Regions from separate parts of the Streptomyces sp. NRRL S-1813 genome, predicted to be linked through region 2. Evidence: riboswitches for the same ligand, from Rfam matches in the RefSeq annotation. Region 2 holds a riboswitch; each other region holds the start of a gene.
The links. A riboswitch is a leader RNA that binds a small molecule or an ion and turns the genes downstream of it on or off. The one in region 2 is predicted to bind cobalamin.
Positions count from the first base shown of each region.

Region 1: linked by a shared signal. The riboswitch ahead of cobN (cobaltochelatase subunit CobN) and the one ahead of metE (5-methyltetrahydropteroyltriglutamate--homocysteine S-methyltransferase) in region 2 are both predicted to bind cobalamin.
Region 3: linked by a shared signal. The riboswitch ahead of IF67_RS0131640 (HoxN/HupN/NixA family nickel/cobalt transporter) and the one ahead of metE (5-methyltetrahydropteroyltriglutamate--homocysteine S-methyltransferase) in region 2 are both predicted to bind cobalamin.

Region 1 covers NZ_JOHB01000014.1:73,120-82,789, forward strand. Annotated here, with positions in the region: gene IF67_RS0121195 (DUF4097 family beta strand repeat-containing protein) at 1-105, shown strand, start outside; gene cobN (cobaltochelatase subunit CobN) at 199-3,801, opposite strand; cobalamin riboswitch at 3,839-3,966, opposite strand; gene cobG (precorrin-3B synthase) at 4,134-5,504, shown strand; gene IF67_RS0121210 (precorrin-8X methylmutase) at 5,664-6,296, shown strand; gene IF67_RS0121215 (precorrin-2 C(20)-methyltransferase) at 6,299-7,879, shown strand; gene IF67_RS43810 (hypothetical protein) at 7,970-8,446, opposite strand; gene IF67_RS41810 (alpha/beta hydrolase) at 8,557-9,670, opposite strand, start outside.
Region 2 covers NZ_JOHB01000031.1:21,102-30,771, reverse strand. Annotated here, with positions in the region: gene IF67_RS0131125 (L,D-transpeptidase family protein) at 1-239, shown strand, start outside; gene IF67_RS0131120 (hypothetical protein) at 255-707, opposite strand; gene IF67_RS0131110 (aldo/keto reductase) at 1,019-2,077, opposite strand; cobalamin riboswitch at 2,241-2,429, shown strand; gene metE (5-methyltetrahydropteroyltriglutamate--homocysteine S-methyltransferase) at 2,599-4,923, shown strand; gene lysA (diaminopimelate decarboxylase) at 5,195-6,532, opposite strand; gene IF67_RS0131095 (PucR family transcriptional regulator) at 6,680-7,882, shown strand; gene IF67_RS0131090 (phosphocholine-specific phospholipase C) at 8,044-9,670, opposite strand, start outside.
Region 3 covers NZ_JOHB01000032.1:56,608-66,277, forward strand. Annotated here, with positions in the region: gene IF67_RS0131600 (LysR family transcriptional regulator) at 1-312, opposite strand, end outside; gene IF67_RS0131605 (ATP-binding protein) at 555-1,001, shown strand; gene IF67_RS0131610 (MFS transporter) at 1,192-2,496, shown strand; gene IF67_RS0131615 (M20/M25/M40 family metallo-hydrolase) at 2,692-4,062, shown strand; gene IF67_RS0131620 (CaiB/BaiF CoA transferase family protein) at 4,111-5,337, shown strand; gene IF67_RS0131625 (enoyl-CoA hydratase/isomerase family protein) at 5,334-6,128, shown strand; gene IF67_RS0131630 (DoxX family protein) at 6,319-6,870, shown strand; gene IF67_RS0131635 (VOC family protein) at 7,024-7,524, shown strand; gene IF67_RS0131640 (HoxN/HupN/NixA family nickel/cobalt transporter) at 7,599-8,786, opposite strand; cobalamin riboswitch at 8,784-9,002, opposite strand; gene IF67_RS0131645 (alpha/beta fold hydrolase) at 9,074-9,670, opposite strand, start outside.

The DNA of each region.
Region 1 (9,670 bases), on a different contig from region 2:
ACCAGCAACGGCGACAAACACCTGGGCATCGCCCAGGACCCGGCGGGACGCTTCCAGCTGGACCTGACCACCAGCAACGGGGACATCACCGCAAAGCCCGCCTGATGCCGCGGCATCAGGCGGGCCCGGGGGAGCGCCGGCCGGGACCGTCATCCGGCCCCGGCCGGCTCCCGGCCGGGGCGGCGCGGCCCCCCTGCGTCAGTCCTCCCCCTCCAGCTCCCCTTCGGTCTCCAGGAACGCCTGCCGCAGTGCCGCCAGCGTCTCGGCGTCCGGCTTCTCCCACATGCCGCGGGATTCGGCCTCCAGGAGGCGTTCGGCGATACCGTGCAGCGCCCAGGGGTTGGCCTGCTGGAGGAAGTCGCGGTTCTCGGGGTCGAGGACGTAGGTCTGGGCGAGCTTGTCGTACATCCAGTCGGCGACCACGCCCGTGGTGGCGTCGTAGCCGAACAAGTAGTCCACGGTCGCGGCGAGTTCGAAGGCGCCCTTGTAGCCGTGGCGGCGCATCGCCTCGATCCAGCGGGGGTTGACCACCCGGGCGCGGAAGACCCGGGAGGTCTCCTCGACGAGGGTGCGGGTGCGGACCGTCTCGGGACGGGTGGAGTCGCCGATGTACGCCTCGGGGGCCTTGCCCTTGAGCGCCTTGACCGTGGCGACCATGCCGCCGTGGTACTGGAAGTAGTCGTCGGAGTCCGCGATGTCGTGCTCGCGGGTGTCGGTGTTCTTGGCGGCGACCGCGATGCGCTTGTAGGCGGTCTCCATCTCGTCCCGGGCCGGGCGGCCCTCCAGACCGCGGCCGTAGGCGTAGCCGCCCCAGACGGTGTAGACCTCGGCGAGGTCGGCGTCGGTGCGCCAGTCGCGGGAGTCGATCAGCTGGAGCAGACCCGCGCCGTACGTCCCCGGGCGGGAGCCGAAGATGCGGGTGGTGGCGCGCCGCTCGTCGCCGTGCTCGGCCAGGTCGGCCTGCGAGTGGGCGCGCACGAAGTTGGACTCCGCGGGCTCGTCCAGGCCGGCGACCAGCCGTACGGCATCGTCGAGCAGGCCGATGACGTGCGGGAACGCGTCCCGGAAGAAGCCCGAGATGCGCAGCGTGACGTCGACACGGGGCCGGCCGAGCTCGGCGAGCGGGATCGGCTCCAGTCCGTTGACCCGGCGCGAGGCGTCGTCCCATACGGGGCGGACGCCCAGCAGGGCGAGGGCCTCTGCCACGTCGTCGCCGCTGGTCCGCATCGCGCTCGTCCCCCACAGGGACAGCCCGACCGACTGCGGCCAGTCGCCGTTGTCGGAGCGGTAGCGCTCCAGGAGCGAGTCGGCGAGGGCCTGGCCGGTCTCCCAGGCCAGACGGGAGGGAACGGCCTTGGGGTCGACGGAGTAGAAGTTACGGCCCGTCGGCAGGACGTTGACCAGGCCGCGGAGCGGGGATCCCGAGGGGCCCGCCGGGACGAAGCCGCCGTTCAGCGCGTGCACGGCGTGATCGATCTCGTCGGTGGTGGCGGCGAGGCGCGGGACGACCTGGCGGGCGGCGAAGTCGAGGATGTCGGCGACCGCGGACGGATGTCCCTCGGCGACACCGGACACCGCCGCCGGGTCCCAGTCCGCGTCCTCCATCGCCTGGACCAGCGCACGGGCCGTGGCCTCGGCCTCGTCGGCCGTCGTCCGGGTCGCGGCGGACTCGTCGAGACCGAGCGCCTCGCGCAGACCGGGCAGGGCGGACGTACCGCCCCAGATCTGGCGGGCGCGGAGGATGGACAGGACGAGGTTGACGCGGGCCTCACCGGCCGGGGCGCCGCCCAGGACATGCAGTCCGTCGCGGATCTGGGCGTCCTTGACCTCGCACAGCCAGCCGTCGACGTGCAGCAGGAAGTCGTCAAAGCCGTCGTCGTCGGGGCGGGCCTCCAGGCCCAGGTCGTGGTCGAGCTTGGCGGCCTGGATCAGCGTCCAGATCTGGGCGCGGATCGCGGGCAGCTTGGCCGGGTCCATGGCGGAGATCGCCGCGTACTCGTCGAGCAGCTGCTCCAGGCGCGCGATGTCGCCGTAGGACTCGGCGCGGGCCATCGGCGGCACGAGGTGGTCGACGAGGGTGGCGTGCACCCGGCGCTTGGCCTGGGTGCCCTCGCCGGGGTCGTTGACCAGGAAGGGGTAGACGAGCGGGAGGTCGCCGAGGGCGGCGTCCGGGCCGCAGGCCGCGGACAGGCCGGCGTTCTTGCCGGGCAGCCACTCCAGGTTGCCGTGCTTGCCCAGGTGGACCATGGCGTCCGCGCCGAAGCCGCCGTCGTCCGCGGAGGCCGCGATCCAGCGGTACGCCGCCAAGTAGTGGTGCGAGGGCGGCAGATCGGGGTCGTGGTAGATCGCGATCGGGTTCTCGCCGAAGCCGCGCGGCGGCTGGATGAGGATCAGGAGATTGCCCCGGCGCAGGGCGGCCAGCACGATGTCGCCGTCGGGGTTGCGGCTGCGGTCGACGAACATCTCGCCGGGCGGCGGCCCCCAGTGCTCCTCGACGGAGTCCCGGAGCTCCTGCGGGAGCGTGGCGTACCAGCGCTTGTAGTCGGCGGCCGGGATACGGACGGGGTTACGGGCGAGCTGCTCCTCGGTGAGCCACTCCTGGTCGTGACCGCCGGCCTCGATAAGGGCGTAGATCAGCTCGTCACCGTCGCCGGACACGAGGCCGGGAACCTCTTCGGTGCCGAAGTCGTAGCCGTCGGCCTGGAGGCGGCGCAGCAGGGCGACGGCACTGGCCGGGGTGTCCAGGCCGACCGCGTTGCCGATCCGGGAGTGCTTGGTCGGGTACGCGGACAGCACCAGCGCGAGGCGCTTCTCGGCGGCCGGGATGTGGCGCAGCCGGGCGTGCCGGACAGCGATGCCGGCGACCCGGGCGGCGCGCTCGGGGTCGGCGACGTACATCGGCAGACCGTCCTCGTCGACCTCTTTGAAGGAGAACGGGACGGTGATCAGCCGGCCGTCGAACTCGGGGACGGCGATCTGCGAGGCGGCGTCCAGCGGCGACAGCCCCTCGTCGTTCTCCTCCCAGGCGCTGCGCGGCCCGGTCAGGCACAGGGCCTGGAGGATCGGTACGTCGAGGGCGGCCAGCGCGCCCGCGTCCCAGGACTCGTCGTCGCCGCCGGCGGAGGCCTCGGCGGGCTTGGTGCCGCCCGCGGCGAGGACCGTGGTGACCAGGGCGTCGGCGGCCCGCAGCTCCTCGATCAGCTCCGGCTCGGGGGCGCGGAGGGAGGCGACGAACAGGGGCCGGGCGCGGCCGCCCGCCGCCTCGATCTGCTCGCACAGGGTCCGTACGAAGCCGGTGTTGCCGCTCATGTGGTGGGCGCGGTAGTAGAGCACGGCGATCAGCGGGCCGGTCTCGTTGCGGGCTTCCCACTCCAGCGGGCCCCAGGACGGGGCCGGGGCCGGCGGGTCGAAGCCGTGGCCGGTCAGCAGCACCGTGTCGGAGAGGAAGCGGGCGAGCTGGTCGAGGTTGGCGGGCCCGCCGTGCGCGAGGTAGGCGTGCGCCTCGGCCGCGATGCCGACCGGGACCGTGGACTGCTCCATGAGCTGGGCGTCGGGGGCCTGTTCACCGGTGAGCACGACGACCGGCCGGTGCTGGTCCTCGGCGAGCAGCACCTCCAGGCCCTCCTCCCAGGCACGGATGCCGCCGAGGAGGCGTACGACGACGAGGTCACAGCCCTCCAGCAGCGTGGGCAGCTCGGCGACGTCGAGCCGGGCGGGGTTGGCGAGCCGGTACGGCACGGGACCCGTGGCCGCGCGGGCGCTGAGCAGGTCGGTGTCGGAGGTCGACAGCAGCAGAAGCATGCGAGCGCAGGCCTTCCTCGGGGTGTCCGCGCCCCGGGTGGTCGTAAGGACGGCGGGAGTTCCTGGCTCGCCCGGTGGTTTCCGGGTTCACAGTGGCGGGACCGCGCCGGATTCTCACCGGGCTTCCTCCCTAGGGCCGTAGGACCCTGCGCCGTCGCTGGCGTCGGTGGGTCAGCCGACCCACCGACCTGCATAGTAAGGGCTGTGGAGCGCCGAGGTAAGCGGGCCTTGGGGCAGGCCGGACCGGTGCCGGGGGCGCGCACGCCGCGGGCCGGGCTCATGGCCGGATCCGGCCCGGATCGGCGCCCGCCCCCGTGGGTATGCTCGCGGCCATGCCGCCCTCCCCCTCGACACGGCCCCAGGCCGCCGCACCGCCGCTGCGCGACCGCGGTGACGCCTGCCCGGGAGCGCTGCGGCTGCACCGGGCCACCGACGGCCACCTCGCCCGAGTCCGGCTGCCCGCCGGAGATCTGACGGCTCGTCAGGCCGGTGCCCTGGCCGACGCCGCGGACCTGCTCGGTGACGGCCATCTCTCCCTCACCTCCCGTGGCAACGTCGAGCTCCGCGGCCTTGCGGAGGGCTGCGGCGGCCGGCTCGCCGCTCTGCTGCGCGACGCCGGCCTGCTGCCCTCCGAGCGCCATGAACGCATCCGCAACATCCTCGCTTCCCCGCTGGCCGGGCTGGACCGCCACACCCCTTCTGACGTGCGACGGTGGGCTCGTGAGCTGGACGCACTGCTCTGTGCGAGCGAGTCCGCGACCGCCCTCTCGGGCCGTTTCCTGTTCGTCCTGGACGACGGGCGGGGCGATGTGGCGGCGCTCGGCGGAGATGTGAGCTTGCTCGCAGAACCGGCCGGGGACCGGTCCGGCCCGGCCGGCGGCGCCCTGCTGCGGGTCGGCGACGATGCGGCGGCGCTGCGGATCGCAGGACCGGACGCACCCCGCGCCGCGCTCGCCGCCGCCGAGGCCTTCCTGACCGCCGCCGCGGCGAGCGGCAGCGGTGCCTGGCGGGTCCGTGAACTCCCCGACGGGCACGGCCTGACGGCCCGGGACGTGGCGGCGGCGCTGCGGTCGGCGGGCATCGCGGCCACGTACGTGGCCGAGGCTCCCGCACCCGGCGCCCGCACCTCCCTGCCGTACGCGGACTCCGCCGCCCCCGGCATCGTCGAGGGCCCCGACGACGACCGTGCGCTCTCGGTCCTGGCACCGCTGGGCCGGCTGTCAGCGGCCCAATGGCGGCTGCTGGCCGCGATCGCCGCCGGCGACGGCTCCGGGGCGCTGCGCCTCACCCCGTGGCGCGGCATCGTCCTGCCCGGACTGCCGGCCGCCGCGGCACCCCGCCGGCTGGCGGAGCTCACCACCGCCGGACTGATCACCGACCCGGCCTCTCCCTGGCACCGGCTCGGCGCCTGTACGGGCCGCCCCGGCTGCGCCAAGTCCCTCACCGACGTACGCGCCGACGCGACGGCCGCGCTCGCCGCCGGTGCGGCCGTCCCGGACGGACTGCCCACCGGTCCCGCCCCCGAGGGCCTCCCCGTCTACTGGTCCGGCTGCGCACGCCGCTGCGGTCACCCGCACGGCACCTGGATCGACGTGCTGGCCACGGCGGAGGGCTACCGGGCAGCACTGGTGGGGCCGGACACCGCACCGACCGCCGCACGCCCCGCGGCGCCCCCGCCCACGGCCCCGGCCCCGGCCCCATGAACCACAGCAACGCCAAAGCCCCATGCCCCGCCCCATGAACCACCCGAGCCACCCGAGCCATGTGAACCGCCTGAATTACCCGAGCCACCCGATTCATGTGAACCGCCCGATCCACCTGAACCACCGAGCCCTCCCGCACCCGACACCCCCGAGGCCAGAGTGACCGCGTTCGACTACGAGAAGGACGGTGCGGCGATCTACCGCCAGTCCTTCGCCACCATCCGCGCCGAGGCGGATCTCGCCGGGCTGCCCGCCGACGTCAGCCAGGTAGCGGTCCGGATGATCCACGCCTGCGGCATGGTCGACCTGGTACGCGATCTGGCCTTCACCCCCGACGTGGTGGCAGCCGCCCGCAAGGCGCTGCACGCCGGAGCGCCGATCCTCTGCGACGCCAACATGGTCGCCAGCGGCGTCACCCGCAAACGGCTGCCGGCGAACAACGACGTGCTGTGCACGCTCGCCGACCCGTCGGTCGCGGACCTGGCCGCCCGTATGGGGACCACCCGCAGCGCCGCGGCCCTGGAGCTGTGGCGGGACCGTATGGAAGGCGCCGTGGTCGCGTTCGGCAACGCCCCCACCGCCCTCTTCCGGTTCCTCGAAATGATCGAGGAGGGCGCGCCCCGCCCGGCCGCCGTGATCGGCATACCCGTCGGCTTCATCGGCGCCGCGGAGTCCAAGGACGCGCTGATCGCCCACCCGTCGAAGCTGAACCACATCGTGGTGCGCGGCCGTCGTGGCGGCAGCGCCATGGCCGCGGCCGCGATCAACGCCATGGCAAGCGAGGAAGAGTAAGCGTGAGCGAGCAGCAGGCAACCGGTGACGGCAGCGTCGCGAAGACGACTGGCCCTGGCCGCCTCTACGGGGTCGGCCTCGGCCCCGGCGACCCGTCCCTCATGACGGTCCGGGCCGTCCAGGTGATCGACCGGGCCGATGTCATCGCCTACCACAGCGCCCGCCACGGACGCTCGATCGCGCGCTCCATCGCCGCCGAGCACCTGCGCGCCGACCACCTCGAGGAAGCGCTGGTCTACCCGGTCACCACCGAGTCGACCGACCACCCCGGCGGCTACCGGGGCGCCCTGGACGAGTTCTACGAGTCCGCGGCGGCCCGCCTCGCCGCCCACCTCGACGCCGGCCGCACCGTCGCCGTCATCTCCGAGGGCGACCCGCTCTTCTACGGCTCCTACCAGCACATGCACAAGCGGCTGGCCCACCGCTACCCGACCGAGGTCATCCCCGGCGTCACCTCCATCAGCGCCGCCGCGGCCCGCCTGGGCAAGCCGCTCGCCGAGGCCGACGAGGTCCTGACCATCCTCCCCGGCACGCTCCCGGAGGAAGAACTCACCGCCCGTCTGGCCTCGACCGACACCGCCGTCGTCATGAAGCTCGGCCGCACCTTCCCCGCCGTCCGCCGCGCCATGGAACGCTCCGGCCGCCTGCCGGAGGCCCACTACGTCGAACGCGCCACCATGCCCGGCGAACGCACGCAGAAGCTGACGGACATCGACGCCGAGACGGTCCCGTACTTCTCCGTCACCGTCGTCCCGAGCCGCGTCGCCGAGCAGTCCTACAGCGCGCCCGGAGCGGAGGCCGACGAGGCCGCCGCACCTTCCGGTCCGGGCGAAGTGGTGGTCGTCGGCACCGGCCCCGCAGGCCCTCTCTGGCTGACCCCCGAGTCCCGTGGCGCGCTGGCCGCCGCCGAAGACCTCGTCGGCTACACCACCTACCTGGACCGCGTCCCGCTGCGCCCCGGCCAGCGCCGCCACGCCTCCGACAACAAGGTCGAGTCCGAACGCGCCGAACTCGCCCTCGACCTCGCCCGGCGCGGCCGTCGGGTGGCCGTGGTCTCCGGCGGCGACCCCGGCATCTTCGCCATGGCCACCGCCGTCCTGGAGGTCGCCTCCCAGGACCCGTACCGTGCCATCCCCGTACGCGTCCTGCCGGGCGTCACCGCCGCCAACGCCGCCGCCGCCCGCGCCGGCGCCCCGCTCGGCCACGACTACGCGGTCATCTCCCTCTCCGACCGCCTCAAGCCCTGGGAAGTCATCGCCGAACGCCTCCATGCGGCGGCCTCCGCCGACCTGGCCCTCGCCCTCTACAACCCCGGCTCCCGCAGCCGCACCTGGCAGGTCGGCAAGACCCGCGAACTCCTCCTGGAACACCGCGCCCCCGACACCCCGGTCATCCTCGCCCGCGACATCGGCGGCCCCGAGGAATCCGTCCGCACCGTCCACCTGGCCGACCTGGACCCGCTCCAGGTCGACATGCGCACTCTCCTGATCGTCGGCTCGTCCCAGACCCGGGCGGTACGGCGCGACGACGGGACCGAGGTCGTGTGGACGCCGCGGAGGTATCCGGAGCAGTCGGAGAAGTAGGGCGAAGAGGGGTTGCCCCTGCCCGTGGCCCCGGGGCGGGGCCACGGGCAGAGTCACGCACTACCGCTGTAAGCGTGCGTCGGCGCGAGGTCACTTGGACCAGTACGGGTCCCGCACGTCCGGCGTGTAGTCGGGGCCACCATTCGGCGCCTTGGGAAATCTGTCACCCTCTTCTCCCTCGACTTCACCGCCGTACCCGGGGGATATGGCGCCGACGCCGGCGTAGAAATAGACGTTACCGGAGCCACCCACCGCGAATTTTATGATGCACCCGTCTGACGCCGTCCCGGAAAACGCGGGCTCGCTGGAATGGACATCGCCGATCTTGTACCCCACCGCACGCCAGTGTTTTTCTACTCTCTCGGCCAGCTCGGCAAGCTTCGCCTTGGACAGGCTGGTCCGCACATAGCGAGTCCTACCAACGGACACTTCCCCGTCCGCCGTATTCGTGAACGAATTCCTTCGTTCATTCATTTTGGCCGGGCCGTCACGCCATTTAAGATGTGGGCGCACCGTCGCGAAAGTCTCTTCCAGGGCCAAGTCGATCCGCTTGACAGCTTGACCCACGTGCATAGTTGGCTCGGGATCGCTCCGCAACAACGAGCAACCGCTCATACAGCCCGACGCGAGCACCACACTGGCGACTACTGCGAAGAAAGCCTGCCGACTCCTCACCTCTACCGCCTTCCTTGGAAGGAAACCTGGTCCGGACGTCCGGCCACGATCCTTCCCATATTTTTGAGCGAGTCTCCGCTGCTCTCCTCATCAAAGTAATTCGAATGTGAATTCTGGTAATCACCGTCCGCGACGCTGAATCGACGCCCACCAAAGTCTTCACTGGCCGGATCTTGCCCGAATTGCACCTCATGCGGATCCATGAGGTGTCCGGCAATGCCAAAGCTCTCTTCCAATTGAGAAGGGGTATGAGTGACCGGATCGTTCTCGGCCGCACCTACCCACACATGGTCTGCGCCGACCCCGAGCTGCTCGGCTCTCTGTGCTCCCGTCCCAGGACTGCCCACGAGGACGATGTCATCAGCAGGGATCCCGCCCTCGCGTTGCGCCGCCTGGCCCAGCGTGAACGATCCATAGCTGTGCCCAATCGCTGTTACATGCGGCCGGTCGCCCTGATGAGTTGCCTGAATTCCGTCCAGGAAATTACCGAAGTCGGCGCCGCCCCGCTTACCCCGCTCTTCCCCGGCGACTGACATGTCACTCTCATTGAACCGGTCCGGGCCCAGCTGCGGAGCGTCATATCCAAGCCAGACAATTGAGGCCGTCTTGTGATGTCCGTCAGCAAGAGTCGTGGAATCCCAAATATTCCGGGCGCGATCCCCGTCTTCTTTTCCGACGTCCCTGAGTTGCGTATTGAGTCCGGGGACGTAGGCAGCGACGTTGTCCGCAGTATCGGGGTCTCCATACGACAGGATGGCCCGCCCCTGCCCCTCCGGCCCGATGCCGAGCAGCAACGGTTCCGGTTCCTTGCCGGAATCCTTCGCCAAGCGGGCCCTGATCACTTCGAAGCCCTCTTGCTGCCGCGCCACGCCTGGCGGAACTTCCGTTCCAGGCGGATACCTGTCGATCAGCCGGTCAAGGTTAACGCGATTCGCCTTGTCACGAGTCTTCGCGGGGATGCCGTCGAGGTTTCCGATCACGCTCGGATTCAGCGCCAGCTGCTCCTCCCGCTCCTCCTCGCTCAGCCCGTTCCACCAGTCTCGGACCTTCTTCGGGTCGGTACCCTTCGCCGGAGTTGATTCGAGCCCGACGGCCACTCCCGCAATCTTGGAGATG
Region 2 (9,670 bases):
CCGGCACCTTCCTGCACTCCGCCCCGTGGAACAAGTCGCTCGGTGTGGAGAACAACAGTCACGGCTGCTTCGGCATGACGACCTCGGACGCCAAGAAGATCTACGACTTCCTGCCGATCGGCTCCACGGTCGAGGTGAAGGGCACCAGCAACACCAACAAGACCGACGTCGGCAACGGCCTGGAGGTCTGGCAGGAGAGCTGGGAGCAGTGGCAGCAGCGCAGCGCGCTGACGCACTGACCCTGCGGCGGACGCTCATCTGCGGTGCCTCCCGAGGACGCGGGGGCGGGTGAGCAGCAGGAAGACGGTGGCCAGGACGGCGACGGCCTGGGCCAGGGCGGCGAGCTTCTTGTCGCTGCTCCAGCCCGGTTCGTACATGTCCGGCAACGGCCCCGGCGCGCCGAGATCCACGTAGGTGTAGAGGAGCAGCAGCGCGAGTCCGCCCGCCGCGACGAGCCAGGCGAAGGTGTCGGCCGCCGGGCGGCGCCAGGTCAGCACGAGCAGGGCGGCGAGCGCGGCCAGCGCGGCATCGATGCGGAACAGCAGGCCCTGGCCGAGGGTCGCCGTGACCTCGTCGTACCGGCCGGCGAGCCGGGCGTGGAGGTAGGCGTCCACGGCCAGCCCGGCCGCCGCCAGCAGCCGCGCGACACCGCGGGCGACCCGGCGGGGCTGCCGCCCGCGCTCCGGTACGGAGTTGTCTGGTGCCACGGCTTCTCCAGGTCTCACGGTGAGCGGCGGTAGCCGGGCCGGCGGGCGGTGAGCGGGGCCTTCATGTACGGGTGGACGCCGCGAGGCCCGCGGCGGACTGGGCGGCGGTGGCCGCGGCGACAGCCGTCCTGGCGATCTTCCTCATCGGGCGTCCGTCTCCTTCGGTCCGGCCGGTCCGGCCCCCGCGGGCCACACCCACCTCACTAGACCGCAGACGCCGCCGCCCGGCCATCCGGGCGGCGGCGTTCGGCGTACCGGGCAGCCGGCCGCCGGGGCGGCGACGTGGCACCGTACGCGCCGGGACGAGCGGGTCAGCGGATCTCGCTCGTCGTACGGCGGTAAGTGGAGCGCCGGTCCTCGATCTCGGACCAGCGGTCGCCGTAGACGTTCTCGGTGATGCCCGGCTCCCGCAGGAAGTCGTGCGGGAAGCCCAGCGGCACCGCGCTGCACCGGTCGAGCCGCGCCAGCGCGTCGGCGTCCAGCGCGACATCGACGGCGGCCAGGTTGTCGAGGAGCTGGCTCTCCTTGGTGGCGGCGACGATCGGGATGATGTTGCCGGGCCGGCTGCGCAGCCACGCCAGCGCCACCTGCGCCGGGCTCCAGCCGCCCAGCTCGGCGATCTCCAGCACCGCGGTGACGGTCTCCTCGGCGTGGTGGTCGCGCCGGTCGTCCTCGCCGACGACATCCAGCCGGCCCGTCTCACCGCGGCGGTACTTGCCGGTGAGCCGGCCCGCCGCGAGCGGCGCCCAGGCCAGCACGGCCAGGTCGAAGGCGCGGGCCTGGGGCAGCAGTTCGCGCTCCGGGGTCCGCTCCAGCAGGTTGTAGCGCAGCTGCGAGCCCGCGAACGCGGTCCAGCCGCGCAGCTCGGCGAGGGTGTTCGCCTGCGCGATCTCCCAGGCCGGCCAGTCCGAGACGCCGACGTAGAGCACCTTCCCCGACCGGACCACGTCGTCGAGCGCCCGCATCACCTCCTCCACGGGCGTGAAATTGTCCCGTGCGTGCACCCACAGCACGTCGAGGTGGTCGGTGCGCAGCCGGTCCAGGCTCGCCTCCACCGACCGGACGAGGTTCTTGCGGTGGCTGCCCGCCGCGTTCACATCGCCTTTGCGGGTCGCGCAGGTGTACTTGGTCGCCAGGACGAAGCTGTCCCGGCGGCCTTCGAGCAGCTCCCCCAGGATCCGCTCCGAGGCGCCGTCGGTGTAGTTGTTGGCGGTGTCGATGAAGTTGCCGCCCGCGTCCGCATACGCGTCCAGGATCCGGCCGCTGGTGTCCTTGTCCGCGCCCCAGCCCCAGTCCTCGCCGATGGTCATGGTGCCCAGGCTCAGCTCGCTCACCCGCAGACCGGTCCTGCCGAACAGTGTGTAGCGCACGTCGTTCCCTTCGATCGGAGCGGCTCTCCGGTGGTGCGCTCACGCTAGGAGCTGGAGCGCGCTTCAGCGCAAGGCGCGGCCCGGCGGCGGCGTCCGGTTCCGGCCGCGGCCGGGCCGCGGGCCGGGCGGGACGTCGACGGCATGCCCTAGGGTGGCCGCAGCAACTGGTTCGCCCCTGCCCGCCAGGCAGGCGCGTCGCAAGAGGGAACCCGGTGGAAGTCCGGGACTGCCCCGCAGCGGTGAGTGGGAACGACCGCCGTCATACGCACTGGGCCCGGCCGGGTCTGGGAAGCGACGGCCAGTAGATGTCCGCCTTCGGCGGACGTGCCCGCGAGTCCGAAGACCTGCCAGTGCCCCCGCGCGACCGGTGCGCGGGGAGATCTCGGTGACCTCGAGGGCGGGTCGGCGGACATCAGACGGGCACGACGCGGCAACGCGCCGGGGTCCGTCCGGTTTGCCGTCCCTTCGCGTCCTCGACCCGTCCCGGGGTCCATGGAGACATACTCGCGAAGGAGAGTTCCGTGACCAGCACGTCCGCAGCCGCGGCAGCACACGCCACCGTGCACGGCTATCCCCGTCAGGGGCAGCACCGTGAACTGAAGAAGGCCATTGAGGGCTACTGGAAGGGCCGCGTCGGCGCCGACGCCCTCCGCAGCACCGCCGCCGAGCTGCGCCGCGGCAATTGGCAACAGCTCGCCGAGGCCGGCGTCCACGAGGTGCCGACCGGCGACTTCTCGTACTACGACCACGTCCTGGACACCAGCGTGATGCTCGGCGCGATCCCCGCCCGGCACCGCGCCGCGGTGGCCGCCGACCAGCTGGACGGCTACTTCGCGATGGCCCGCGGCACGCAGGACGTGGCGCCGCTGGAGATGACCAAGTGGTTCGACACCAACTACCACTACCTGGTACCGGAGTTGGGTCCGGACACGGTCTTCGCCGCGGACTCCGCCAAGCAGGTCGCCGAGCTGACGGAGGCACTCGGTCTCGGCCTCACCGCCCGCCCGGTCCTCGTCGGGCCGGTGACCTATCTTCTGCTGGCCAAGCCCGCGCCCGGTGTCGCGGCCGGTTTTGACCCGTTGACGCTGCTCGACCGGCTGCTGCCCGTCTACGCCGAGGTGCTCGCCGATCTGCGGGCGGCCGGCGCCGACTGGGTGCAGCTGGACGAACCGGCGCTGGTGCAGGACCGCTCCCCCGCCGTGCTCAACGCCGCGGCCCGCGCCTACCGCGATCTCGGCACGCTCGGCGACCGCCCGCGGCTGCTGGTCGCCTCGTACTTCGACCGGCTGGGCGAGGCGCTGCCCGTGCTGGCCAAGGCGCCCGTCGACGGACTGGCGCTGGACTTCACCGGTGCCGCGGCCGGCAACCTCGGCGATCTGGCGGCGGTCGGCGGGCTGCCCGGCAAGCGGCTGGTGGCCGGTGTCGTCAACGGCCGCAATGTGTGGATCAACGACTTCGAGAAGTCGCTGGCCACGCTGGGGACGCTCCTCGGCCTGGCCGACCGGGTCGATGTCTCGTCCTCGTGCTCGCTGCTGCACGTCCCGCTGGACGCCGCCGCCGAGCGGGACATCGACCCGCAGATCGCCCGCTGGCTGGCCTTCGCCCGGCAGAAGACCGCGGAGGTCGTGACGCTGGCGCGTGGCCTGGCCCAGGGCACCGGCTCCATCGCGGCCGAACTCGCCGCCAACCGCGCCGACTTGTCCTCCCGGGCGGGTTCGGCGCTCACCCATGACCCGGTGGTACGCGCCCGTGCCGCGGCCGTCACCGACGCCGACGGCCGCCGTTCGCAGCCGTACGCCGAGCGGGCCGCCGCCCAGCGCGCGCACCTCGGGCTGCCACTGCTGCCGACCACCACCATCGGCTCGTTCCCGCAGACCGCCGAACTGCGCACCGCCCGCGCCGATCTGCGGGCCGGGCGGATCGACACCGCGGGGTACGAGGAGCGCATCAAGACCGAGATCCGCGACGTCCTCGGCTTCCAGGAGAAGGCCGGCATCGACGTCCTGGTGCACGGCGAGCCCGAGCGCAACGACATGGTCCAGTACTTCGCCGAGCAGCTCACCGGCTACCTGGCCACCCAGCACGGCTGGGTGCAGTCCTACGGCACCCGCTACGTCCGCCCGCCGATCCTGGCCGGGGACATCTCCCGCCCCGAGCCGATGACGGTCCGCTGGACGACGTACGCCCAGTCGCTCACCGACCGGCCGGTCAAGGGCATGCTCACCGGTCCGGTCACCATGCTCGCCTGGTCCTTCGTCCGCGACGACCAGCCGCTCGGCGACACCGCCCGGCAGGTGGCGCTCGCCCTGCGCGACGAGGTGAACGACCTCGAAGCGGCCGGGAGTTCGGTGATCCAGGTCGATGAGCCCGCGCTGCGCGAGACGCTGCCGCTGCGTACCGCCGGCCATGCGGAGTACCTGGCCTGGGCCACCGAGGCGTTCCGCCTCACCACCAGCGGGGTCCGCCCGGACACCCAGATCCACACCCATATGTGCTACGCGGAGTTCGGCGACATCCTTCAGGCCATCGACGATCTCGACGCCGATGTCATCAGCCTGGAGGCGGCCCGCTCCCATATGCAGGTCGCCGGGGAGCTCGCCACGGCCGGCTATCCGCGCGAGGTGGGGCCCGGTGTCTATGACATCCACTCGCCGCGCGTACCGGACGTGGACGAGGCAACGGCACTGTTGCGCAAGGGACTCGGTGCGATCCCTGCCGAACGGCTGTGGGTCAACCCCGACTGCGGTCTGAAGACCCGCGGCTGGCCCGAGGTGCGCGCCGCCCTGGAGAACCTGGTCGCCGCGGCCCGCGAGATCCGCGGCGGTCTGCCCGGCGCGGCTTCCTGACGAGGGCGGGCCGGGGCCGGCGCCCGTGGGGGGCCGGCCCCGGCCCGTGGCTCACCGGAGCCGCGAACGGTGCCGGCTGTAGCCGAGGTACACGGCCAGCGCCAGGGCGAGCCAGCCGGCGAACATGAGGTAGGTGGGCAGCGGCAGTCCGGCGAGCGCAGGAGTTGGTGGCGCAGGCCCGGTCGGGCGAGGGGTGGTTGGCCGGGCAGTACATCGGTGGGTCGCACAGGGGCCTCGATCCGGGGAGGGGCGGGAGCCCGTCAGGGGTCCGTCAGGGCAGGTCGCGGCGCATCAGGTCCGCGTAGGTCTCGCGTCGTACGACGGGGCGGGAGCGGCCGTCGCGGCAGAAGACGACCGGTGGACGGCGGGCCGCGTTGTAGTTGTTGGCGAGGGAGTAGGTGTACGCGCCGGTGGCCGGGACGGCGATCAGGTCCCCGGGCCGCGGGTCCTGGAGGAACACGCCCGTGCTGAGCACATCGCCGGACTCGCAGTGCCGGCCGACGACACGGCACCGTTCGCCGGGGGACCCGTCGGCGGGGGCCCGCACCCGGGTGGCCACGGTCGCCTCGAACCGCTGCCCGTACAGCGAGACTTCGAGGTTGTCCCCCATCCCGCCGTCCACGGCGACAAAGGTCTCGCCGCCGGACCGCTTGACCGTCACCACGCGGTAGAGCGAGACACCGGCCTCCGCGACCATCGACCGGCCCGGCTCGATGATGACCCGGGCGCCGGCCGGCAGCAGCTCGTCGGCCGCGGCGGTCAGCGCGTCGAGGTAGGCCTCGATCCCCGGCGGCCGGTCGTCGTACGTATAGCGGGCCCCCAGCCCGCCGCCGAGGTCGTACACGGGAAACCGGCCGAGTTCCGCCACCGCCGCCACGGCCCGGACGAACGGCTCGGTGTCGAGGATCTGCGAGCCGATGTGCACATGCAGCCCGTCCAGGCGCAGCCGGGCGCTGCCGCGCAGCCGGGCGATCGCCTCGCGCGCCTGGGGCAGCAGCAGCCCGAACTTCGAGCCGCGCTGGCCGGTGGAGACCGCCTCATGGGTGTCGGGGCGGACATCGGGGGTGACCCGGACCAGCACGGGCTGCTCACGGCGGCCGGGGCCGTGGGCCTTGCCCCGGGCCATGAGGTGTTCCAGCCGGTCGATGTCGTCGAAGTTGTCGATGACGACAAGGCCCACACCGGCCTCCACGGCCGCCCGCAGGTAGCTCTCCGACTTGGCGTTGCCGTGCACGATCACCTTGACCGGGTCGGTGCCCGCGGCGAGGGCGAGCGCCAGTTCGCCGCCACTGGCGACATCGACGCCGAGGCCCTCCTCAGCGAGCAGCCGGTAGACGGCGGTGCACGGGAAGGCCTTGGAGGCGAAGGCCACCATCGAGTCCGGCCGGCGCGCGGCCAGCCCGTCGGCGTAGCGGCCGGCCCGGTCCCGCAGGGCGCCCTCGTCGATGAGCAGCGCGGGGGTGCCGTGGCGCGCGGCCAGGTCGGCCACATGGCATCCGCCGATGCGCAGCCCGCCGTCCGGTGCCGTCGTGGTGCCGGGCGGGAACAGCCCGAGCAGGGCTTCGGAGGACGGCGGGGCAGACGCCGCGGGGGTGGTCGGGACGGCCATGGGAGTGCTCCTTGCTGGGGTCGCGCCGGGGGCGGGGACGCGCGGTGCGCCCGTCGGGCTCCGGCCCCGGATCGGCTCCGCACCATGCTGGGCCCCACCCCCTTCTCCGTCGTTGGCGCAATCGCCTAGGGTCCGACCGTGGATCTGATGGATACGCCAAACCCGGCCGGCCTCGGCGGCACCAGCGAGGAGCTGTTCGCGCTGGCCAATGCCGTTGCCGCGGTGATCGGCGGGTCGGTGGCGATCGAGGACCTCGACCACCGGGTGCTGGCGTATTCGTCCCTGCCGGGCCAGCGCATCGATGAGCTGCGCCGCCGCGGCATCCTGGACCGGCGGGTGCCCGACGAACCCGAACAGCAGCGCCAGTACCGCGAGGTGCTCGGCACGCCCGGTGTCGTGCGGCTGCCGGTCCTCGCCCCCGACGAGCTGCCGCGCGCCGCGGCCGCCGTGCGCGCGGGCGATCTGCCGCTGGGCACCATCTGGGCGATCGAGGGGGACTCCCGGCTCGATGCGGCCGGTGACCGGGCGCTGCTGGACGGTGCGCGGCTCGCCGCGCTGCACATGCTGCGCCGCCGCAGTTCGGCCGAACTGGATCTGCGGGCCCGCGAGGACACCCTGCGTGCGGCGCTGCGCGGCGACGGCACGGCGCAGGAGATCCGCTTCCAGCTCGGTCTGCCGGAGCGGTCGCCGCTGACGCTCCTCGGCTGTGCGCCGGCCGCAGGCGGACCCGACCGTACGGGTCCGGAGGCGGTCCGGCTGGGTGCCGCGGCCGCCCGGCACTGGGCCGCCGTGCACGCCGAGGCGGCGGTGGCCACCGTCGGCCGTACGGTCTACGCCCTGCTGCCCCGGGCCGGCCAGGCCGAGGCCCGCCGGCTGTCCGAACAGGCCGTGGCCGCGCTCGGCCGCACCCTGGAGACCCCGCTGCGCTGCGCGGTCAGCCGACCCGCCGACGGCCCTGCCGAACTGCCCGCGCTGCGCGCGGAGGTGGACGACATCCTCCGGGTGACGACCGCCGACCCGGAAGCCCCCGGCGTCGCGGCGCTCGGCGACGTACACGCCCGGGTCCTGCTGCTGCACTGCGCCGACGCGCTGGACCGCCGGCCCCGTCTGCGCCACCCCGGTATCGAGGCGATGCGGGAGCACGACCGGACCCGGCACACCGCTTACGCGGCGTCGGTCCTGGCCTGGCTGGACGCGGCCGGCAACGTCGGGGAGGCCGCCCGGCGGCTGACCGTGCACCCCAACACTCTCAAGTACCGCCTCCGCCGCGCCCGCGAACTGTTCGGGATCGGCCTCGACCACCCGGACGTGCGGCTCTCGTGCTGGCTGCAACTACGGCTGACGGACTGACCGTTTGACCGCTCGGTGCCGCGGTGGTGCGGCGCGCACCACACCGCCGCGGCGGGTACCGGGGGCTCCGGCCCGGCTGCCCCACGCCACAGGGCACCCGCCGATACGACGACGGGTGCCCCGTGTGGTGCCGACGGGCCGGACGGACGTCGTCCGCCCGCTCAGCCCGTGATGATCGCCGGGTCGCTCACGCCCGGCTCGCCGTTCTCCACATGGCCGGCGAACCGGCGCAGGAAGGTGCTGTCGCCGTCGGAGGTGACCGACACGTCGTACCAGCGCTTGCTGGCACGCAGGTCGACCTGCTTCTTGACGGTGGCACCGGCGCGGACCGTGAAGGTCTCGTGTGCGCCGCCGTAGGCGTGGGTGACGGTGAGGTGGCAGTCGGTGCGGCCGTGGTTGGTCAGGGTGAGTTCGAGGCGGCCGGCGGTCGCGTCGTGGCGGGCGGTCACCTCGGGACCGGCCTTCTTGCCGTCGCCCTTGAAGGAGCGCAGAAAGCCGTTCGGGCCGAAGACCGACAGGTCGTAGGTGTCCTTGGAGTAGGAGGTGTTCCAGGTGTCGGAGATCTTCTTGCCGGCCTCCGTGGTGTACGACCAGGGGCCGTCGGTGCGGTTGCCCGCGGTGACGGTGAAGCAGGCACCGGCCTTGTCGCCGCCGCTGAAGGTGAGGGTGTAGCGCCCGGTGGAAGGGGTCGCGGACCCGTCGGCCAACGGCGCGTACGGCAGCGGGCGGGACGGCCGGGAGCCCGGCTCCTGCTTGGGCAGCACGGGGGTGGCGGGCGGCTTCGGCACATAGCTGTCGTGCCGCTCGTTGTCCGGCGGCTGGTAGCCGTCGGTGGCGGGGAGCGAGGCCGGCTTGGTGTTCTCCAGGCCGAAGTCGAAGGCGGAGGTCAGATCGCCGCAGATGGCGCGCCGCCAGGGCGAGATGTTCGGCTCGTGCACGCCGAAGCGGCGCTCCAGGAACCGGATGATGGACGTGTGGTCGAAGACCTCGGAGCAGACGTAACCGCCGGTGCTCCAGGGGGAGACGACGATCATCGGGACGCGCTGGCCGAGGCCGTAGGGACCGGCCGCGTACTTGGCGTTGCCACCGAAGCTGTCGAGCGACGTGTCCACGGTGGACAGGCCCTGGTCGGCGGAGGCCGGCGGGAAGGGCGGGAGGACGTGGTCGAAGTAGCCGTCGTTCTCGTCGTAGGTGACGAGCAGGGCCGTCTTGCTCCACACCTCGGGGTTGGAGGTGAGCGCGTCCAGCACCTGGGAGACGTACCAGGCGCCGTAGTTCGCGGGCCAGTTGGGGTGCTCGGAGAAGGCCTCGGGGGCGGCGACCCAGGAGACCTGGGGCAGCTTGTCGGCCTTCACGTCGGCCTTGAGACGGTCGAAGTAGCCGTCGCCCTGCTTGACGTTGGTGCCGGTGCGGGCCTTGTCGAAGAGCGGGTCGCCGGGCTTGGCGTTGCGGTACTGGTTGAAGAAGAGCAGCGAGTTGTCGCCGTAGTTGCCGCGGTAGGCGTCCTCGATCCAGCCCCACTTGCCGTTCGCGTCCAGGCCGTCACCGATGTCCTGGTAGAACTTCCAGGAGATCCCGGACTTCTCCAGCCGCTCCGGGTACGTCGTCCAGCTGTACCCGAGCTCCTCGTTGCCGAGAACCGGGCCGCCGCCCGAGCCGTCGTTGCCGACGTGGCCCGTGTACATGTAGTAGCGGTTGGGGTCGGTGGCACCCATGAACGAGCAGTGGTATGCGTCGCAGACGGTGAACGCGTCGGCGAGCGCGTAGTGGAACGGGATGTCCTTGCGG
Region 3 (9,670 bases), on a different contig from region 2:
TTCCTGCGCGGCTCCCTGTGAACTCGCCACACGGACGACGCTTCCCACCCGGCCGCGACCGCGGATATCCGCGAGCACCTGGTCGGTTTCCAGTGCGGCGCGGCGCGCATAAGCGGCAAGGAGGGCACCTGCCTCACTGGGCACCATTCCGCGTGGCCGGCGCTCGAAGAGCGGGACGCCGATTTCCTGCTCGAGTTTGCCGATCTGCCGGCTGATGGCCGAGCCGGCGACCAGCAGCCGTCTGGACGCCTCGTTGACCGAGCCGGTGCGGACCACCTCGAGGAAGTACTCAAGAGCCGGACTGTTCAGCATGACGCCAGCTTATGGAGCTATTGCATTTCAGGCAACGGTTTGTTCTATAAATTGCGATTGTGCGAATGGTCGGGCCGTGCCTACCGTCGTCCTATGCCCTGCGGGCTCACCGGCCGGGCGGACCACCCGACGAAACGGGCGCCCCTCCTTGCGGCGGCTTCGTCGATCAGTGGTCGGCCCAGGGCCCCTCAGTTACCCAGGTGTGCATCCTCCCCCGCAGGCAGCCGAGTCAGGGGATAACGATGAATGCGACAGCCCCCAGCGAATTCACCGGCTCGCACGCGATGCCGTACCGGGACGCGGATTTCCTCTGTCCGCTGCCGCATATCCCGGAGGCTGTCGGGTTCGTGCGCCGCCGCGCGCAGACGGTCCTGACCGGCTGGAATCTGCCTCCCGCCACCATTGAGGACGCGGTTTTGGTGATCTCGGAACTGGTCACCAATGCGGTCAGCCATGCCCTTCCCCCGGCTGTGCTGCAACTGTCGCGGACGGGTGCCGAAGGGCCCTGTGCGCTGCGTATCGAGGTCACAGACGCGGGTCCCGCGGCGGGTGCCCGGCGACCGGCCGACGGCGAGCAGCCGGAGGAGCACGGGCGGGGGAGCGGCATCGTCATGGCCCTGTCCGTCCGGCACGGCATCCGTGCCCACCGCGGCCGGATCACTCGATGGGCGGATCTTCCGGCGGCGTGAGAGCGTTCGCCGCCGCGTTGCCATCTGGGCAATCAGGTGTTCTAGAAGTTGCGATTGTGTGAACACTCCGACGCCTCTAGCGTCATCGCTCAACGAGTTCACGAGTCCCCGTCTTCCGCTTCGGACTCACCCATCGGCGGTACCACCCTGCGCGACAGTTCGCCCTGCTCGATTCGAGGGAGTAACACTCATGACGACCGCTAGAGAGACAGGTCAGATGATTGCCGAAAAGCCCCGGGGCAAGAATCGGGCGAGGCGTGCCGTACTCGCGGCCACGGCCGGAAACACGCTCGAATGGTACGACCTGACCTCGTACGGATTCTTCGCGGCGTCGATCTCCAGAGCGTTCTTCCCGGCCGGCGACCCGGCCGTTTCCCTGATGCTCGCCTTCGGCACGTTCGGGGTGTCGTATCTGGTCAGGCCCGTGGGCGCACTCGTCCTGGGGACTTATGCGGACCGCACCGGACGTAAGGCCTCGCTGCTGCTCACGATTCGGCTCATGATGATCGGCACCTTGCTGATCGCCTTGATGCCCACCTACGAATCCATCGGCATGGCCGCACCGATCCTGATTCTGGTGGCCCGCCTGTTGCAGGGATTCTCGGCGGGCGGCGAATTCGGCAGTGCGACAGCCTTCCTGGCCGAACAGGCGCCGGAGCGGCGTGGTTTCATGGCGAGCTGGCAGTTTGCCTCTCAGGGCCTGGCGACTCTGCTGGCCGCGACCTTCGGAACCGTACTGAGCCTGACACTGACCGGAGCGCAGCTGGATTCCTGGGGCTGGCGCATTCCCTTCCTCATCGGCCTGCTGATCGGCCCGGTCGGGTATGTGATTCGCCGCCAGGTCCCGGAGACTCCTGAATTCGTCGATGCCGCCGAGGCGGGAGAAGTCGCGACGACGCCGGTCCGGCAAGTGCTCCGGGATCAGAAGCTGCGGGTGCTCCTCATGGTCGGCGCACTGGTGATGTCCACCGCCGTGACCTACGTGATCGTCTATATGCCGACCTACGCACACGAGGTCCTCGGTCTGCCGCCGTCCGCAGGCTTCATCGGGGCGGCGGTGTCCGGCGTGGCACTGACGACCGTGACGCCCCTGGTCGGTCACCTCTCGGACCGGGTCGGCCGTGTCAAGATCATGCTCATTGCCGGGATCGCGATGGTGCTCAGCATCTACCCCCTGTTCCTGCTGCTGTCGGGGAGCCCGTCGCTGCTGGTCATGGGCGTGGTGATGTTCATCCTCGGCGTGTTGAAGGCCTGCTACTTCGGTGCGCTGCCCGCGTTGATGTCCGAGGCCTTCCCGACCGCGACCCGCAGCACCGGTCTGTCCCTGAGCTACAACCTCGGCGTGATGTCCTTCGGCGGCTTCGCTCCCGTGATCATCACCTGGATGATCGGCGCGACCGGCAGTCATCTCTCGCCGAGCTTCTACATCATGGTGGCCGGCGCCCTGAGCATCGCCTCCCTGCTGGCGAGCCGGCGCTTCCTCGCCCTGCGCTGACCCGGCAGCCGGGTGCCGCGGCCCCGTGCCCGACGAGGCAGCCGGACCCCGTGCCCGACGAGACAGCCGGACCCCGCGCCCCGTCACGGGCGAAGCACGCGGACCCGCACCCGGTGCCCGACGAAACCCACCCCTGACGGCCCCGAGCCCGACGCCGTCCCACGCCCGACGACCCCATGAAGGAAGAGGCCCACCATGACGGATGCTTCCCCGATCCGCGCCCAACTCCCCGGCAGACCGCGCTCCCTTGTGGACGCGTGCCAGGACGAGCTGATCGCCGGACTGATGGACTACGTCAGCCAGCCCGCGGTGAGCGCGACCGGCGAAGGGTTTCCCGCCGCGACCGACCGCGCGCTCGAAGAGGTCAAGCGGGCCGGGCTGACCCCGACCGTGCTCGTCGGCGACGGCCGGCCGCTGGTCGTCGGCCATCGCGCCGGGCCGGCCGGAGCGCCGCATGTGCTGATCTACGGCCACTACGACGTCCAGCCGACCGGCCCACGCGAGCTGTGGGATTCCGAACCCTTCGCCCCGGTCGTACGTGACGGGCGGATCTGGGGGCGCGGCACCGGTGACAACAAGGGGCAGCATTACGCGCACCTCCAGGCGCTGCGCCTGTTCGACGAGCATGCCGGCGCAGTGCCCTGCTCGGTCACGGTGGTGCTCGACGGTGAGGAGGAGATCGGCAGCCCCTCACTGGCGGGCATCCTGCGCGCGCACCCCGAGCGGTTCGACTGCGATCTCGTCGTCTGGAGCGACCGGTCGGTGCACGAGTCCGGTGAGTGGTGCGTCTCGCACGGGGTGCGCGGCATGCTCCGTCTCCGGCTCCGGGCGAGGGGTGCCGGCCGCCCCCTGCACTCCGGCAACTTCGGCAATGTCGCGCCCAATCCGGCATGGCAGCTGGTCCAGGCGCTGGCCAGCCTGAAGGACGCCGGCGGCCGGGTCCTCGTCGAGGGGTTCGAGGACGGGCGCGAACCGCTGTCCGACACCGACCGTGCCGCGTTCACCGCGCTTCCGCTCGATCTGCCGCAGGTCCTCGGGGACATCGGGCTGACCGAGATGGACCCCGCCTTCAACGGGCTGTCCTTCTACGAGCGGCTGGCCGACCGCCCCACGCTGACGATCAACGGGATCACCACGGGTGACGTGGACCGGACCATCATCCCCGACACCGCCGAGGCGGGCGTCGACATCCGGCTGACGGCGGGCCAGGATCCGCAGACCGTCTTCGAGCGCGTGGCCGCACACCTGCGTACCCACGCCCCCGAGGTGACGGTCACCAAGAAAGGCGGCGTACCGGCCTCCCGGACCCCGATCGACAATCCGTACACGCCCAGGGTGGCGCGTGCCATCTCCCGGGTCAGCGGGCGCGACCCGCTGCTGATCCCCGCGTACGGCGGCACCCTTCCCGACTGGATCTTCACCGGAATCCTCGGCGTGCCGAGCATCGGTCTGCCGCTGGCCAACGCCGACCAGGCCAACCACGCGCCCAACGAGAACCTGCGCGTCGACTACTTCCTCGACGCCACCGCCATCTGCATGGAGCTGCTGCTCGAACTGGGCGACTGACCTTCCGGACCCCCGGCGACACCACAGGAACAGAGGCGTGACACCGCAATGCGCACCACACCCCACCCCCCGCCCTGGCTCGTCCACGACGGCGTACTGACCGGTCTGAAGATCCTCGATCTCTCCCGCATCCTGTCCGGGCCGTTCTGCACCATGATGCTGGCCGATCTGGGCGCCGACGTGATCAAGGTCGAGGACACCGTCTCCGGCGACGACACCCGCGCCTGGGGTCCCCCCTTCCAGGGCGAGGACGCGGCGTACTTCCACAGCGTCAACCGCAACAAGCGCGGCATCGCCGTCGACCTCAAGGACCCCGACTGCCTGCGCCTGATACAGGAGCTGGCCGGCACCGCCGATGTGATCGTGGAGAACTTCCGGCCCGGCACCGCGGCCCGCCTCGGCCTCGGCTACGAGGACGTCCGCGTCCGCAATCCCGCCGTCGTGTACGCGTCCATCAGCGGTTACGGGCAGACCGGGCCGTACCGGAGCGAGCCGGGCTACGACGCGATCGCGCAGGCGGTCAGCGGCGTCATGAGCGTGACCGGGGAGCCCACGGGCCCGCCCGTGCGGTTCGGGGTGTCCCCGGCCGATCTCGCCGCCGGGATGTGGGCCGCCATCGGCATCCTCGCGGCCCTGCGCAACCGCGAGCACACCGGCAGCGGCGAGTGGGTCGATGTCTCGCTGCTGGACGGGCAGGTGGCCTGGCTGAGCTATGTCGCCGCCGGGTACTTCGCCTCCGGCAACGTCCCGCAGCGCTATGGCTCGGCGCATCCGACGATCGTGCCCTACCAGGCGTTCCCCACCGCCGACGGTCACCTCATGGTCGCCGCAGGAAACGACGGTCTGTGGCGCCGCTTCGCCACCGCGATCGGACTCGCCGCGCTGGCCGACGATCCACGGTTCGCGACCAACCCCGACCGGGTCCGCCATCGCGAAGAACTGCTCCCGCTCATCGAACGGGCGCTGAGCGCACGCGGTGCGCAGGAGTGGGCCGAGCTGCTCACCGAGGCGGAGATACCGGTCGGACCGATCAACACCGTCGACCAGGCCCTGCGGCACCCGCAGGTCCTCGCGCGCGAGATGGTCGCCGAAATCGAGCACGCCGACGCCGGCACCCTGCGCACCGTCGCCTCGCCCATCAAGCTGTCCGGCAGTCCGGCGGCCGTGCGCACCCCGCCGCCCCGGCACGGGGAGCACACCGCGCAGGTCCTGACCGGCCTCGGTGTCGGCCCACGGCAGTTGGCCGCTCTCCGCGCGCGAAAGGCCGCGAAGTGACCTCCCGGCCCGCTCCCGAAACCGTCATCGCCACGTCGTGGTCCGGCGGGGTCGCGGAGATCCGTATCGGTGACGGCAGCCGGCGTAACGCCCTTCCCGGCCGGGCCTGGGCGCAACTGGCCCGCCAGGTCGGAGAGTTGGGGGATGACCCGTCGCTGCGGGTGCTGGTGATCCGTGGGCACGGCGACACGTTCTGCGCCGGCTCGAACATGACCGACTGGGTGGATGCGGATTCCGGATACGTCGAGGAGTCCTTCGCCCGCATGGAAGCGGCGTTCACCGCGATCGAGGACTGTCCCGTTCCGGTGATCGCCGAGATCCGCGGTGTCGCCGCCGGGGCGGGCTGCCAACTCGCTCTCGCCTGCGATCTGCGGTTCATGGCGGACAGTGCACGCATCGGGATGCCGATCGCCCGGCTCGGCATCCTCGCCAGTCCGGCCTTTGCGGCACGCATGGTCGCGCTGGCCGGACCTGCCGCGGCGCGGGAGTTGCTCTACACCGGCCGGCTGGTCGACGCCCGTACCGCGGTGGGCCTCGGGCTCGCGGACGACAGCGTGCCCGAGGAGCATCTCGCCGCCCGCACCTCCGGCCTCGCCGCCGCTGTCGCCGAGCAGCCACCCGCGGCGATCCGGGCCGCCAAGCTGGCGGTGGCCGCGGCGCTGGCGCCGCAACGGGAGGCGGCCGCCGCCAATCCGCGGCCGGCGGTGGCACGGTCCGACTTCGACCGGGCGATCGCCGCGTTCCTCGGGCAGCGGTCGGCAGTCGCAGCGGTCCCGCCCGCCGCACCCTGACCGGTGCCGGGCCGGGCAGGCGGGGATCACGGCAGGGCGTGGGGCGGGCGGGGGGTGTTCTCGGGACCGGCCCTACGCGCTGTTGTTCGTGGTGGGGCCGCTGTGTATCGTCGGGACGTGACTTGAAGTTTCAAGTAATTCTCCGCGGCGCCTCGCGGACCCGTCCCCGACATGCGAAAGAGCGCTCCCCATGACATCCCCCCTCGGCACTCTCCAGTCCGCCCGTATCGGCACCTCGACGCGCCATGCCCCCTCGCCGCACGGCTACGACACCGGGCTGTTCCTGCTGCGGATCGCGCTCGGACTGACCATGGCCGCCCACGGCGCCCAGAAGCTGTTCGGCTGGTTCGGAGGTCCGGGGCTGGACGGGACCGCGCAGTTCTTCACGATGAGCGGCTATCCGGCGGGCAGGACGATGGCCGTCGTCGCCGGGCTGAGCGAGACGCTCGGCGGGCTGGGGCTCGTGGCCGGGCTGCTCACGCCGCTCGCCGCGGCAGCGGTCGTCGGCACGATGATCAATGCCCTCGCCGTGAAGTGGGGCGGGGGCTTCTTCGCGCCCAAGGGCGTGGAGTACGAGCTGCTGCTGACCGCCGGTGCGGCGGCGCTGGCGCTGACCGGGCCCGGCCGCTACGCCGTCGACCGCGTCCTGCCGGGCCTGCGCGCGCACCGGGCGGGCTACGGCGTGGCCGCACTGGTGCTGGGCGTGGTGCTGGCAGGCGTGGTGCTGCTGGTCCGGAAGTGAACCATCCCCCGGACCTCGGTCCAAGGGCCGGAGACCCTCCGGATACCGGCCCGGGGATTCCGGGCAGGGACGGGGCGGGCGGGGTAGATCAGAGTGGGGAGGGCGCAGCGGCCCCTGGTCGTACTGCTGCGGCAGAAACGGAGAGCAGGCTTCATGTCCGTACGACGTCTTAACCACGCGGTGCTCTACGTCCGCGATGTGGCGCGGTCGGTCGCTTTCTACACCGACACCCTCGGGCTCACGGTGGGGACCGAGATTCCGGGACGGGCCGCGTTCCTCCGCGCCCCCGGCTCGCTCAACGACCATGACCTGGCACTGTTCGCGGTGGGACCGGACGCACCGGGGCCCGAGGCCGGCCGGGTCGGGCTCTACCACCTGGCCTGGGAGATCGGCACGCTCGGCGAACTCGTCGCGGCACATGCGCGGCTCGTCGAGCGGGGTGCGCTGGTGGGGTCGAGTGATCACCTCGTCGCCAAGTCGCTGTACGCCAAGGACCCGGACGGCAACGAGTTCGAGGTGATGTGGCGGGTCCCGCGGGAGGACTGGCCGGGCCCGGACCAGCCGGACCGGCTGCTGCCCCTCGACCTGGCGGCGGCGCTGGAGCGCTGGGGGCCGGATCTGATGACGGGCGCGGCGGCCGGTTCGGCCACCTGACCGGGCAGCCGCGCCCACGCGGCGATACGGGCACGGGCGGCGGCTGCGTACGGGGCTGCTGGGGCTGAGGTGCCTCAGGCGCCCAGCGCGGCCTGCTCCGCCTGCTCTGCCTGTCCCGCCTGCGTCGTCGGCTTCGTTCGCGCCGCCCAGCGCTTCTCGACGCCGGCCAGTCGCCAGTACGCCAGCGCCGCTGCCCACACCACCACGAAGAGGCCGACGATGAGGAAGCCGACATTGTCGAGGTCGAGGCCGGAAATCCAGCCGGTGAGCGGGTCGTTGAGGGCGAGCTTGTCGTGCAGCACGGTCACCAGCTCGATCGTGCCGATGAAGAAGGCGACGGCGATCGACAGGCCGGTGATGGTGAGGTTGTAGTAGACCTTGCGCACCGGGTTGGAGAACGCCCACTGGTAGGCGAAGTTCATGAAGGTGCCGTCGAGGGTGTCGAACAGGCTCATCCCGGCGGCGAAGAGCAGCGGCAGGCACAGCACCGCGTACCAGGGCAGGCCGGCCGCGGCGCCGCTGCCCGCCATCACCATCAGGGTCACCTCGGTCGCGGTGTCGAAGCCGAGCCCGAAGAGGAAGCCGAGCGGGAACATCTGGCCGGGACGGGAGATCGAGCGGGTGAACCGGCCCAGGAAGCGGTTCATGAAGCCGCGTGCGTCGAGGCGCTGTTCCAGTTCGGCCTCGTCGTAGTGGCCGTTGTGCATACCGCGGAAGACCCGCCAGATCCCGGCCAGTGCGATGAGGTTCAGGGCGGCGATGAGGTAGAGGAACGTCCCCGAGATCGTGGTGCCGATCGTGCCCAGGATCTGGTGCGTACGGGATTCGTCGTTGAGCAGCGTGCCCGCGAGCTGGGCGCCGCCCGCCACCAGAGCCGCCATCGCGACGACGACACTGGAGTGGCCGAGGGCGAACCAGAAGCCGACCGACACCGGCCGCTTTCCGTCAGCCATCAGCTTGCGGGTGGTGTTGTCGATCGCGGCGATGTGGTCGGCGTCGAAGGCGTGCCGCATGCCGAGGGTGTAGGCGGTGATGCCGAGCCCCACACCGAAGACCTGGCTGCCCACGGCGTAGTGATGGGGCACCACGAGCAGGAAGAGCACGCCGAAGGCGACGACGTGCAGACCGGCTATGACGGCCATCAGGCCCGCGGTGCGGACGGTGTCCTGCCGGCGCCAGCGGAAAGCGGCGGAAGCAGGGGTGTTGCGGGTATCGGTGGACAGGGCCATCCGGCGGTCACGCTCCAGCACCTCGTGGATCAGTTCGTGAGATGCCGTGGCCGGTCTCCTGGCTTGGGGGAGGGTGTACGCGTCCGCCCCCGCCTTCCCGGCCGCGGGCTGCGGTCAGTGGCGCCACCGGCGCGCCGTGCGCCTGTGGAAGGGGTGAAGATCCCCGATCACAGTGGCGAGGGCCGCTCCGGACTGGGACCACACGGTCCGTCACCGGTCTTCCCGAACACCACGGCCCGGTCACTCTAACCGCCGCTCGGGAGGAGCGAGGTTCGCGGGGGCCGGGCCGTGGTCGGTGGGCGATCGGTGGTCGCGGGGCGTCAGTACTCCAGGGCCGAGAGGAAGGCATGGAGTTCGTGGTCGAAGAGCGCGGTGTTCTCCAGATTGACCATGTGGGCCGCGCCCGGTATCCGGACTCTTCGGGCGCCGGGGACGGTCAGCGCTATCGCATGGGCATTGGCGGAGATGTCGCTGCTGTCGAGGTCACCGTCGAACACGACCGTCGGCACCCGGATCTCGCCGAGGCGGTCGGCGGCGCCGATCTCGAGGGGCATACCGGCGCCCATCCCGTCGGCATGCACCTCCACATTGGCCTCGGCCGAGGCACGCATCCGCTCACGGAATCCCGGGTGCACCGCGGACGGTTCGCGATGCGGTCCGTCCACCCACATCCGCAGGAAGTGCTCGACATAGCGTTCCGCGCCGTCGGGGGTGCCGATCGCCGCCACCTGCGCCTTGATGTGCTCCAGGAGGAAGGGGTCGGTGAAGGCGCGGCCGCTGATCCCGGGGGAGGCGAGCGCGAGGGCCGTCACCCGGTCCGGGTGGGCCATGGCGGTGTCGAGCGCGACCCGCGCACCATGGGAGAGGCCGACGAGGACGGCGCCGGGGACATCGAGCGCGTCGAGCAGGGCGCACAG